Regions from separate parts of the Porphyrobacter sp. THAI-01a genome, predicted to be linked through region 1. Evidence: predicted binding sites of a transcription regulator. Region 1 holds the regulator's gene; each other region holds the start of a gene.
The links. Region 1 encodes LexA, which represses DNA repair genes until DNA is damaged. Its sites were predicted from a motif close to GTTCCNCNCTTGTTCT; they were not measured.
Positions count from the first base shown of each region.

Region 2: recA (recombinase RecA) is a predicted target of LexA. The motif match lies at 2,371-2,386, and genes of this name have one in related genera.
Region 3: ACMX37_RS05290 (S24 family peptidase) is a predicted target of LexA. The motif match lies at 1,712-1,727, and genes of this name have one in related genera.

Region 1 is NZ_CP180579.1:1,533,759-1,538,035, forward strand. It holds gene ACMX37_RS07450 (ComEC/Rec2 family competence protein) at 1-1,988, shown strand, start outside; gene lexA (transcriptional repressor LexA) at 2,116-2,799, opposite strand; gene ACMX37_RS07460 (molybdopterin molybdotransferase MoeA) at 2,995-4,176, opposite strand; gene moaC (cyclic pyranopterin monophosphate synthase MoaC) at 4,173-4,277, opposite strand, start outside.
Region 2 is NZ_CP180579.1:1,305,334-1,309,610, forward strand. It holds gene ACMX37_RS06350 (DUF4139 domain-containing protein) at 1-712, shown strand, start outside; gene ACMX37_RS06355 (DUF4139 domain-containing protein) at 723-2,324, shown strand; gene recA (recombinase RecA) at 2,470-3,537, shown strand; gene alaS (alanine--tRNA ligase) at 3,822-4,277, shown strand, end outside.
Region 3 is NZ_CP180579.1:1,092,642-1,096,918, reverse strand. It holds gene ACMX37_RS05300 (MAPEG family protein) at 1-117, shown strand, start outside; gene ACMX37_RS05295 (MBL fold metallo-hydrolase) at 299-940, opposite strand; gene ACMX37_RS05290 (S24 family peptidase) at 982-1,662, opposite strand; gene ACMX37_RS05285 (hypothetical protein) at 1,786-1,989, shown strand; gene ACMX37_RS05280 (hypothetical protein) at 1,989-2,414, shown strand; gene ACMX37_RS05275 (aldehyde dehydrogenase family protein) at 2,435-3,874, opposite strand; gene ACMX37_RS05270 (acetolactate synthase large subunit) at 3,985-4,277, opposite strand, start outside.

The DNA of each region.
Region 1 (4,277 bases):
TGCGCACGGCGGTGGTCGCCTGCGGGCTGGTCTTGGCGCTCGGCGTGGCCGTGGTGTGGGCGCGCTCGGCGATCGTCGGCGCCGCGCCGATCGCGCGGCCCGCGGTGATGCCCATCGAGGGGCGGGTGCTCGCCCGCGAGGACCAGCCCGCGGAAGGCCGCCTGCGGCTCACCCTCGCGATGCGCGAGGCACCGGACGAGGCGGCGCGCAAGGTCCGGATCAATGTGCCGCTCGCGGCGCTCGGGGAGGGCGGGCCGCCCCCCGGCCTTGCCGAGGGCGCGGTTGTGCGGCTGCGAGCAAGGCTGATGCCGCCGGCACACCCGATGCTGCCGGGAAGCTACGACTTCGCGCGGGCCGCGTGGTTCCAGGGGCTCTCGGCAACGGGGACGATGGTCGGACCGCTCGCGGTGATCGCTCCTGCCCCCGGGAGTGGTGGGATCGCGGCGCTGCAACGCGGGCTTGCCGACCATGTGCGCAGGCAGGTGGCGGGGTCGCCCGGAGCAATCGCGGCGGCCTTTGCGAGCGGCGACCGCGGCGGGATCGCGGCGGCGGACGAGGCGGCGATGCGGGATTCGGGGCTTACCCATCTGCTCTCGATCAGCGGGCTGCATGTCAGCGCGGTGATCGGCGCGGCCTATTTCCTCGCCTTGCGGCTGCTCGCCCTATGGCCTTCGCTTGCCTTGCGGGTGCGGTTGCCGGTGGTGGCAGCGGGGGCGGGGGCGCTCGTGGGGGTGGGCTATACCCTGCTGACCGGCGCCGAGGTGCCGACGGTGCGCAGCTGCGTCGCCGCCCTGCTGGTGCTCGGCGCGCTGGCGCTGGGGCGTGATGCGCTGTCACTGAGGATGGTGGCGCTGGCGGCGGGGTTCGTGCTGCTGCTGTGGCCCGAAAGCGCGATCGGGCCGAGCTTCCAGATGAGCTTTGCCGCGGTGCTGGCGATCGTCGCGCTGGCGGGCTGCGCGCCCGTCCAGGCCTTCCTCGCCCCGCGCGAGGAGCCGTGGTGGGCGCGGGGCGGGCGGCGGGTGGTGATGCTCTTCGTGACCGGGGTGGTGATCGAGCTCGCGCTGATGCCGATCGTGCTGTTCCATTTCCACCGCGCCGGCGTTTACGGCGCGCTCGCCAATGTGGTCGCCATTCCGTTGGTCACCTTCATGGCCATGCCTCTGATCGCATTGGGACTTCTGCTCGACACGCTGGGGCTGGGAGCGCCCGTGTGGTGGCTGGTCGCGCGCGCGCTGGAGCTGCTACTTGCCATCGCGCATCTCACCGCCTCGCAAGCCGGCGCGGTGCGGCTGATGCCGCAGATCGGCGGTCTCACGGTGGCGCTGTTCGCGGCCGGCGGGCTGTGGCTCGCGCTATGGCGCGGGCGGGTGCGACTTGCCGGTCTGCTGCCCGTCGCTGTCGCAAGCTCGATGGCGGCGGCGACCCCGATCCCGGACGTGCTGGTGGCGGGTGACGGGCGGCAGGTGGGGATCACGATCGAGGACGATGAAGGAAACCCCCGCCTGCTTGCCCTGCGCGACAGCCGTTCGTCCTACACCCGAGACAACCTGATGGAACTCGCCGGCGTCGCGGCCGAGCCCGTGCCGCTGGCCGAGTGGCCGGGAGCGCGCTGTTCCTCGGCCTTCTGCACCGTGAGCCTGAAGCGCGGGGGGCGGGAACGGGTTCTGCTGCTGGGGCGGGGGCGCGAGCAGGTCGAGGAGCGCGCGCTTGCCGCTGCCTGCGCCGAGGCGGACATCGTCGTGGCCGAGCGGTTTCTCCCACGCTCGTGCCGTCCGCGCTGGCTCAAGGCGGACCGGCGGTATCTGGAGCAGACGGGAGGCCTCGCGATCGACCTCGCGAACGAGCGGATCGCCACTGTCGCCGCGAGCCAGGGCGAGCACGGGTGGTGGCGGGGCGGCAAGGAACGGGTAGGAACGCCGCGCCCCGAAGCCCGCGTCGATGCATCGGCCGGTCAGGCAGCACCACAAGCAGCAACAACCGGGCGATGAAGCGGCAATGACATCGGCACGACATCGCCTTGGGACGGCACTCGCCGGGCTACGACAGCATGAAAAAGGGGCGCCGTAAGCGCCCCTTGAACTCCAACAGGTTCAAAGCCATCCGGCCCGGATCGCCTCAGTGATAGCGCCGCAGCAGGCCGGCGAGCTTGCCCTGCACCTCGACCTCGTCGGGGCGGTAGTATTGCGGGTCATAGGCGGCATTGGCCGGATCGAGCCGGACCTGGCCGCCCTCGCGCCGCAGATACTTGAGCGTCGCTTCCTCGCCGCGCACCAGCGCGACCACGATCTCGCCGTCGCGGGCGGTATTGGTGCGCCGCACCAGCGCGAAATCGCCATCGAAAATGCCGGCCTCGACCATCGAATCCCCCGAGACCTCGAGCGCATAGTGCTCGCCCGGGCCGAGCAGCGCGGCCGGAACGGGCAGGGTCGACTGGCCTTCCAGCGCCTCGATCGGGGCGCCGGCGGCGATGCGGCCGTGGAGCGGCAGCTCGATCACGTCGTTCGCCGCCTCGGGCGCGCGGGGCGCGGGCGAGGGCATGGCCACCACATTGTCGCCGGCCGGCGCAGCACGAGAGGGCGTCGTGTCGCCCGGTTCCCGGATCACCTCGAGCGCGCGCGCCCGGTTGGGCAGGCGCCGCAGGAAGCCGCGTTCCTCGAGAGCGGAAATCAGCCGGTGCACGCCCGACTTGCTCTTGAGATCGAGCGCCTCCTTCATTTCCTCGAAACTCGGCGAGATCCCGGTCTCCTCCAGCCGCTGCTGGATGAAGACGATCAGCTCGCGCTGTTTTGCCGTCAGCATTGGTCAAGTCTCCTGTGGTCGCACCCACGGTGCGCCGGTCAGAGCGCACCATGCCAATCCCTTGCGTGCGCCAAGAGGCACCCCGAACAGGTGCGTTGATTGCACTGGCCGCCCGCCATTAAGGTGAACGAACAAGGAACAATTAGGAAACTAAATTGCCCGAGTCAAGCGCGCCCCGCAGCAAACCCGCGCAATTCAGCCATTCTGGAGGCGGAACACCGGAACGGGCGCACCCGCGGGGACGGGCGGGGCGCCGGCGGGGCGGTCGATCAGGCAATCGGCGGCGGCCAGCGCGGAGAGCGCCGAGGAATCCTGCGATCCCGCAAGCCGCACCGCGTCCCCCTCGCTCACCGCCCGCAGGAACTCGCGCCGGGGGCCGACGGCGGGCAGGGGCTCGCCCGCCCGCAGGATGACGGGGCGGGGGAGGGGATCGGGATCGCCCTGGGCCGCCCGCACCAGCGGCAGGGCGAAGAGGAAGGCGGTGACGAAGCTCGACACCGGATTGCCCGGCAGGCCGAGGATGACCTGATTGCCGCGCGTGGCGACCAGCAGCGGCTTGCCCGGCTTGATCGCGATCTTCCAGAAGGCGATCCCGGCCCCCCAGTCGGCGAGCGCGGGCTTGATCAGGTCGTGGTCGCCGACCGAGGCCCCGCCCGAGGTAACAAGGATGTCCGCGCCCTCGGCCAGAGCCAGCGCCCCGGCCAGCGCCTCGCGCTCGTCGGGCACGGGGCCGATGCGCGTGACCTCGCACCCCAGCGGCGCGAGCATGGCGGCGATCATTGCGGCATTGCTGGCGGGGATCTGGTGGGGGAGGCACCGGGCGGGGTCCGGCGCCAGCTCGTCGCCGCTGTCCATTACCGCCACGCGCACCCGCCGGGTGACGGGGAGCGTGCCATGCCCGCCCGCGAGGGCCAGCGCGAGGCGGGCGGGGGTGAGCCGCGAGCCCTTCGCGAGCAGCAGGTCCTCGGCATGGAAATCGAACCCGCGCGCGCGGATGTGCCGGCCGGGCGGGGGCATGTCGGTAGCGATGATCCGCCCGTTCTCGTCGGCCGCGTCCTCCTGCAGCAGCACCCGGTCGGCTCCCGCCGGCACCATCGCGCCGGTCGAGATGCGCACGCACTCGCCGGGGGAGAGGACATCGCGGAACGGCGCGCCGGCGCGGCTCTCGCCGACCAGCCGCCACGGCCCTTCACCGGGGGCGAGCGCATAGCCGTCCATCGCCGAAAGGTCGGACGGGGGCTGGGTCCGCGCGGCGCGCACCTCCTCGGCAAGCACGCTCCCGAGCGCGGCATCGGCGGGGACGGTCTCGGAACGGAGCACGGGTGCGAGGGCAAGCAGGCGGGCCTGCGCGTCCTCGAGACCGAGCGGCGCGGTCATTCGGGCGCAGTCCAGTCGCCCGACTTGCCGCCCGACTTGGCGATCAGGCGCACGGCGGAGATCACTATCCCCTTGTCGAGCGCCTTGGCCATGTCGTAGAT
Region 2 (4,277 bases), 230 kb from region 1:
GGCGGCCGAGCGCGAGCGGCTCGGCGATTTCTACCTCTACCCGATCAAGGGCCGCACCACGATCGCCAACGCCCAGACCAAGCAGGTGAGCTTCCTCGACGTGCAGGCCGTGCCCGCGCGCAAGATCTACGCCGCAAGCGTCGACTGGCAGCAGAACGACGAACAGCCCCGCAACGTCCAGAGCCGCATCGCCTTCTCCTCCTCGCGCGAGCAGGGCCTCGGCGATGCCCTGCCCGCGGGCACGGTGCGCTTCTACCAGCGCGACCGCGAAGGCACTCCGCAGTTCATCGGCGAGAACGCCATCGGCCACACCCCGATGGGCAGCGAGCTCTCGCTCGTCACCGGCGATGCCTTCGACATCACGGTGAAGGCCGAGATCGAGAAGCGCGAGACCATCACCGGCGCGGAATGGGAGAAAAGCGCCCGCTACCGGATCTTCGAGGGCGGCAAGACCCGCGAGGTCACCGTCGAGCGGCCCAAGACCTTCTACCGCACCACCATGCGCTACACCCTCACCAATGCAAAGGCCGCCCCGATCGACGTCGAACTCACCCAGACCGGCCTGGCGCGCGGCTGGTGGGGCGACGACACCCGCGTCACCCTCGAGGACATCAAGGGCGAACAGCTCAACGCCGACCGGCGCAAATATGTCGTCCCCGTGCCGGCCGAGGGCGAGCGGGTGATCCGCGTGACCTACGAAACCCGCTACTGAGGCGGCGGCGATGCGGCTGGCCGCAACCTGTCTCGTCCTCGCCGCGCTGGCCGGCGGGCCGCTCGCCGCGCGCGAGGTGGTCGACGCCTCGCCGCCTGCCGACCTGTCGGTGACGATCTACCGCGATCCCGACCGCGACCCGGACGAGCGGCTGCGGCGCGAGCGCCCGGGTGGGATCGCGATGATCTCCGAAACCCGCCGCGTGACGCTCCCCCCCGGCGAATCGACGATCCGCTTCGAGGGCGTGGCCGAGGGCATGATCGGGGTCTCCGCGATCGTCACCGGGCTGCCCGGCGGCACCATCGAGATGAACCGCAACGCGCAGCTCCTCTCGCCCGCCGCGCTGGTCGACGGGACGCTCGGCAACCGCGTGACCATCACCCGCACCAACCCTGCGACCGGCGCGGCGACCAGCGAGCAGGCGGTGGTGCGCACCCGCGCCGACGGGGGGCTCGTGCTCGAGACCTCGCAGGGCTTCGAGGCGGTGCGCTGTTCGGGCCTGCCCGAAAGCCTTTCCTTCGCCCGCGTCCCGCCGGGCCTGTCGGCGCGCCCGGTGTTCTCGGTCGACACCCGCTCGCCCGAGGGCGGCACCTTCGACGTGACGCTCACCTATCTCGCCTGGGGCTTCGACTGGCAGGCCGATTACGTCGCCAGCCTTGCCGAGCAGGCGAAAGGCGGCGAGCTGAGCCTTGACCTGCTGAGCTGGCTCACCCTCGTCAACGACAACGGCCAGAGCTTCGATTCCGCGCGCCTCCAGATCGTCGCGGGGCGGCTCAACCTGACGAGCGATTACCGCAGTCTCGCCGATCCGCCCGTGGCCGAGCCGCTGCGCCTGACCTGCTATCCGATCGGCAGCACCGCGGCGGGGACGGCGCCGCCCCCGCCGCCGCCGCCAGCTCCGCCGCCCCCGCCGATGGCTGCGCCCGTCATGATGGCTGAGGCGATCACCGTTATCGGCGCCCGGATGCAGGCTGCCGATGCCGGCGTGGTGACGGCATCCGAGGAGGATCTCGGCGATCTCAAGCTGTTCCGGGTGCCGGGGCGGGTGGACGTCTCCGCCAGGGGGATGAAGCAGGTCGCCTTTCTCGACAGGGACGGGGTGAAGGCGCGGCTCATCTACCGCACGACCTGCGATCCCTACACCGACAGCGCCGAGGAGCCGCTCGCGGCAGAGCTGCTGCTGGCGACGCGGAACGAGGAGGCGCGCGGCCTCGGGATCGCGCTGCCGCAGGGGGCGATGACGCTCTACGAACCGGCCGCCGGAGGCGAGCGGCTGGCCGGGCGCACCACCTTGCGCGACTATGCGCGCGGGCAGGAGATGGAGCTGGAACTGGGCGAGAGCGCGCAGGTCTTCGCCCGCTGCGCCGCGCAGCAGGCGGGCGGGGCGGGCGAGATCGCGCGCCAGTGGGTGCCGATGCGCGCGCGCCTCACCAACGCCAACCCCCATCCCGTCACGATCCGGCTGCAACTGGGTTACGCGGGCGGCTTCGACATCCGCTTCCCGGGGCAAAAGGTGGCGGTGAAGGACGGCTGGCAGACGGTGGAAGTGACCATCCCCGCCAGTGCCGAACGGCGTTTCGACTGGCAGCTGCGCTCGGCCACGCGCCCCTGACGCGGGGGTAGGAACGGGCGCCTGCGGCGGGGCGGAAAAATTTTCCGTTCCCTACTTGTTCCATGAGAACAAATGCGATACATGCTGCCCCAGCGGGCGGCGGAAAACTCCGCCTTGCCCCTAGGCAAGCGAAGGAGCGCATGCGATGGCTACCCAGTTGAAATTGGTCGAAGAGGACAGGAAAGCCGTGGATCGTCAGAAGGCTCTGGAAGCCGCGCTTGCGCAGATCGATCGTGCCTTCGGCAAGGGTTCGGCGATGAAGCTGGGCTCGAAGGAGACGATGCAGGTCGAAGCCATCTCCACCGGATCGCTGGGTCTGGACATCGCGCTCGGGATCGGCGGCTTGCCGCGCGGCCGGGTGATCGAGGTCTACGGGCCGGAAAGCTCGGGCAAGACCACGCTGGCGCTGCACGTCATCGCCGAAGCGCAGAAGATGGGCGGCACCGCGGCCTTCGTCGATGCCGAACACGCGCTCGATCCGGTCTATGCCAAGAAGCTGGGCGTCGACATCGACGAACTGATCGTCTCGCAGCCCGACACCGGCGAACAGGCGCTCGAGATCACCGACACGCTGGTGCGCTCCAACGCGATCGACGTGCTGGTGGTCGACTCGGTCGCGGCGCTGGTGCCGCGCGCGGAGATCGAGGGCGAGATGGGCGACAGCCACGTCGGCCTCCAGGCGCGCCTCATGTCGCAGTCGCTGCGCAAGCTGACCGGCTCGATCAGCCGTTCGCGCTGCATGGTGATCTTCATCAACCAGCTGCGCATGAAGATCGGGGTGATGTACGGCAACCCGGAAACCACCACCGGCGGCAATGCGCTCAAGTTCTACGCCAGCGTTCGTCTCGACATCCGCCGCACCGGCCAGATCAAGGACCGGGACGAGATCATCGGCAACACCACCCGCGTCAAGGTGGTCAAGAACAAGGTGGCGCCGCCGTTCAAGCAGGTCGAATTCGACATCATGTACGGCGAGGGCATCTCCAAGATCGGCGAGATCCTCGATCTCGGGGTCAAGGCGGGCCTGGTCGAGAAGTCGGGGAGCTGGTTCTCCTACGATTCGATCCGCATCGGGCAGGGGCGCGAGAACGCCAAGACCTACCTGCGCGACAATCCTGAGGTTTGCGACCGGTTGGAAGCTGCGATCCGCAGCCGCACCGACCAGGTCGCCGGGGAGATGATGACCGGGCCGGACGCGGACTCGGACATGTGATTCCCAAGCGGGCGCCTGCCTGAGCCCGGAGTGTCCCGCTCCGGCCCGGCTGTCCCCATCGGTGCCCGGACAAGCGGAACGCCGGTGCGAGCCTTCCCCAGGCCCGCACCGGCCTTTCGCGTTTCGGGGGGTCTTGCTGCGCTCTGCCGTAGCGGTGCCGTGGGCCTGTCGTCGCGATGTCGTTGCACGGTTGTCGCGATGCGGTTGTCTTTTGGGCCCCCGTCCGGGCACCCGCAATGCGCGCTCCATTGCGTTCAGCCCGCGCTTTGCCTAACTGCACGCCCATGACGTCGACCAACGAAATCCGCCGCTCCTTCCTCGACTACTTCGGTAGGAACGGGCACACGCCCACGCCGAGCGCGCCGCTCGTGCCCTACAACGATCCGACGCTGATGTTCGTCAACGCCGGAATGGTGCCGTTCAAGAACGTCTTCACGGGCCTCGAAACACCCGCCAGCCCCCGCGCCGCCTCCTCGCAGAAATGCGTCCGCGCCGGCGGCAAGCACAACGACCTCGACAATGTCGGCTACACCGCGCGGCACCACACGTTCTTTGAAATGCTTGGGAATTTTTCCTTCGGCGACTACTTCAAGGAACAGGCGATCGAACATGCCTGGACCCTGTTGACCAGGGAGTGGGGCCTGCCTGCCGACCGGCTCACGGTCACGGTGTATCATACAGACGACGAGGCCCACGCCCTGTGGCGCAAGATCGCGGGCCTGCCCGACAGTCGGATCATC
Region 3 (4,277 bases), 440 kb from region 1:
TTCGGCATGGACGGCGGCAACTGGGGCTGGGGCCGGATGGTCGGCACGCTGGTGACGATGCTGGTGCTGCTGGGCCTCGCCGTGGTTGCGGCGCTGGTGGGTGCAAGGGTTCTCTAACCCCGCCGCCCGCGCCGGCGCCGCTCGGCCAAGGGCTGCTCGACGAGGCCGAACAGCACGACCGCGCCAAGCACCACCGCGAGTTCGCGCAGACGAACCCGAAGTAGAGCGGGATGACGGTCAGCAGCGCCAGCAGGATGCGCAGCGTCCAGTAGCGGCGCGTGGACATGCGGCCCGCCCTCTAGCTCAGTGCGTAGTCGCTCACGAAGGCGTTGGTCTTGCGCTCGCGCCCGAAGGTGCTGGTGGGACCGTGGCCGGGAATGAAGGTGACGTCCTCGCCGAGCGGCCAGAGGCGCTGGGTGATGGAGTCGATCAGGTCCTGGTGATTGCCGCGCGGGAAATCCGTGCGGCCGATCGAGCCCTGGAACAGCACATCGCCGACGATCGCGAAGCGGCTGGGGGCGTGGTAGAAGACGACGTGGCCCGGCGTGTGGCCGGGACAGTGGATCACGTCGAGCGTGAGTTCGCCCACCGTCACCGTGTCGCCGTGCTTGAGCCAGCGGGTCGGCGTGAAGCTCTTGGCCACCATCCCCCAGCGCGGGCCGTCATCATCGAGCTGGTCGATCCAGAAGCGGTCATCCTCGTGCGGGCCTTCGATCGGCAGGCCCAGCTCGTCCGCCAGCATCCCCGTCTGCCCGCAATGGTCGAGATGCCCATGGGTGACGAGCAGCTTCTCGAGCGTGACGCCCGCCTTGGCGACGCCCTCCTTCAGCTTGTCGAGATCCCCGCCCGGGTCGACCAGCGCGCCCTTCATGGTCTTGGTGCACCAGATCAGCGAGCAGTTCTGCTGGAGCGGCGTCACCGGAATGATCGCGGCGCGCATTGGGAGTTGGGGTGCGGGGGTGTCGGTCATGAAACGGGGACTTAAACGCGCCCCCCCTTCCACACAACCCGCCCGATGATTGCGACCTCCTCGGCCGCAACCTCGACCGGCGGGTAGGCGAGGTTCTGCGAGAGCAGCGCGATGCGCCCCGGTCCGGCGCTGGCGACGCGCTTGACCATCAGGGTGTCGCCGACGCGGACCACGTGGATGCCGTCGCGGAACGGACGGGGCGCGCGGTCGACGAGGATCTCGTCGCCGTCGTTGAGGAGCGGCTCCATCGAATCCCCCTCGACCCGGATTGCCGACAGCTCGGCGCGGGCGAGGCCCTGCTCCTCCAGCCAGCGGCGCGAGAAGCGGAAGGCATCGAAGGCCGCCTCCCCGCCGGGCACGCGCCCTGCCCCGGCGGCCGCGCCGAGATCGAGCCGGGGCACCTCGACCCACTCGCCCCCGTCACGGCGCCTAAGGGGCTTTACGTAGGAATTATCCTTCGCCTCGCGCAGTTCCTCCTCGCCCACACCAAGGAACCGCGCGAGCGTCGCGCGGTCCTGTTCCTCGAGCTTGCGGGGGCTGCCCTTGCGGATGAACTGCTGGAGGTAGGACGGGTTACGCCCGAGCAATTCGGACAGGGCGGCGAGACTCGCCCCGCGCGCCTGCGCCAGTTCAAGCAGCCGGGCACGCGGTCCGGAGAGGCCCTCGGCAGCATTCTGTTGGGTTTGCATCATGGATACTTCCTACACGAAGGATTTTTCCTAGACAAGCACGAAAAATCATGGAACATTTCAGGAACATCGAGCGATTCGCCCGATGCAAATCCTTCGACTCGGCACCAACAGGGACGCAAAACCATGCTGCTTCGAACCATCGAGACATTCCTCAGGGAACACGCCATGCCCGCCACCAAGTTCGGGCGCCTAGCCGCCCACGATCCGCGCTTCGTGCTCGACCTGCGCATGGGTCGCACCCCGCGCCGCGAGACCGAACTGCGCACCCGCGCGTGGATGCAGGGCTATGCCGACGGGTCGGCGGAACAGACGAGGGGGATGGCCTGATGCTCACCGAAAGCTGCGGCGATCCCTTCGCCCACCTCACCGCGCCCTTCGACCAGATCGAGGTGAAGTCCGCCCCCTTCCCGCTCGGCGTGCCGGCGGCCCTGCGCGCGCGGCGCTCGCTGGCGGACCGGGTGCGCAGCGCCCTGCTGCTGATCACCGGCGGGGCCGGCACGATCCTCTCGCACGAGGAGAAGGCCTGGGCCTCGATCACCTTTTCGGGCACGCGCCACGCCGTGGTGCTGGAGTTCTGCGGCGCCGAGGCGGTGGCCGCGGGCGAGGAGCTGATCGAGCAGCTGCCCGATCACGAGTTCGCGATCCCCGGCCAGCTGGTCGCCGACGCCACGATCACCAAGGTCGATCACCGCTTCGGCGCAATGGAGCGGCTGGAAGTCACCGCCGTGCTGCTGCTGCTGGAGGAGGGGTAATCCTCCCCTTCAGGGGAGGATCAGGTTCTGCGAATGATCAAATTCCGGATCTCGCTCATGTCCTCCATCGCGAAGCGGATGCCCTCGCGTCCGAGGCCTGAATCCTTCACCCCGCCATAGGGCATGTTGTCGACCCGGTAGCTCGGCACGTCGTTGATGACGACACCGCCGACATCGAGCCGGTCCCAGGCGTCGAACATCTGGAACAGGTCGCGGGTGAAGATCCCCGCCTGAAGGCCGAATTTCGAGTTGTTCACCTCCTCCAGAGCTTCGCCGAAATGGTCGAAGCGTTGCAGGATGGCGAGCGGCCCGAAGGCTTCCTCGTTCTTCGCTTTGGCGTCGTCCGGCACGCCTTCGAGCAAGGTGGCCTCCAGCATGTTGCCGCGGCTCAGGCCCCCGCCGCACAGCAGGGTCGCGCCGGCCCCGACCGCCTCGTCGATCCAGCCCTTGAGGCGCTTCGCCTCGCCGTTCGAGATCATCGGGCCGATGAAGGTGTTGCGGTCCTTGGGATCGCCCGCGACGAGCTTGCCTGCGCGTTCGACCAGCATCGCCTTGAAGCAGTCATAGACCTGCGAATGGATCAGGATGCGCTGCACGCCGATGCAGGACTGGCCCGACTGGTAGAAAGCGCCGAAGATCACCCGCTCCAGCGCGTCGTCGAGATTGGCGTCCTTGTCGATGATCACCGCCGCGTTGCCGCCCAGTTCGAGCACGACCTTCTTCTTGCCCGCCTTGGCCTTGAGGTCCCAGCCCACCCCGGGCGAGCCGGTGAAGGAGAGCAGCTTCAGCCGCTCGTCCTCGGTGAACAGGTCCGCCCCGTCGCGGCTGGCGGGCAGGATCGAGAAGGCGCCCTCGGGCAGCACGTCGCACTCGGCCAGCACCTCGCCCATGATGATCGCCCCCAACGGCGTCTTGGAGGCGGGCTTCATCACGAAGGGGCAGCCGACCGCGATCGCGGGCGCGATCTTGTGCGCGGCGAGGTTGAGCGGGAAGTTGAACGGCGAGATGAAGCTGCACGGGCCGATGGGAACGCGCTTCCACATGCCCTGATAGCCCTTGGCGCGCGGGGAAATGTCGAGCGGCTGGACCTCGCCGTAGTTCCTGACCGCCTCTTCCGCCGCGATGCGGAAGGTGTCGATCAGGCGTGTGACCTCGCCTTCGGAATCCTTGATCGGCTTGCCCGCCTCGACGCACAGGGCATAGGCAAGCTCGTCGAAGCGTTCGCGGAACCGCTTGACGCAGTGCATCAGCACGTCCTGCTTCTCGTAGGAGGCGAGCCGCGCCATCGGCTCCGCCGCGCGCACGGCGCCGGCGATGCCTTCCTCGATCACGTCGGGCGTGGCGAGCGCGGTGCGGAAGGCGACCTCGCCGGTGTACTTGTCCGTCACCTCGAGATCGGTGTTGGGCTGGACGGCCTTGTTGTTGAGGTAGAGCGGGTAGGTGGACTTGAGCTGGGACATTCCCATCCTCCGTTCGGGCTGAGCTTGTCGAAGCCTTGCCCTTCATCTTTGGCGCAGGTTCGAAAGAAAGTGCAGCCCTTCGACAAGCTCAGGGCGAACGGATTTCGACCCTACAGCTCCTTCGACAGCCGCTTGATGTCGATGTTCAGGATCTGGTCGTTCTCGGTGTAGTCAACCGGGCAATCGATGAGGTGCACCCCCGGCGTGGCGAGGCAGTGCTGGAGCAGGTCGGTGAGGTGCTCGGACGAGGTCACCCGGTGCCCGGTCGCGCCGTAGCTTTCGGCATACTGGACGAAATCGGGGTTGCCATAGGTCAGGCCGAAATCCTTGAACCCCATGTTCGCCTGCTTCCACCGGATCATCCCGTAGGCATCGTCGCGCAGGATCAGCACGGTGAGGTTGA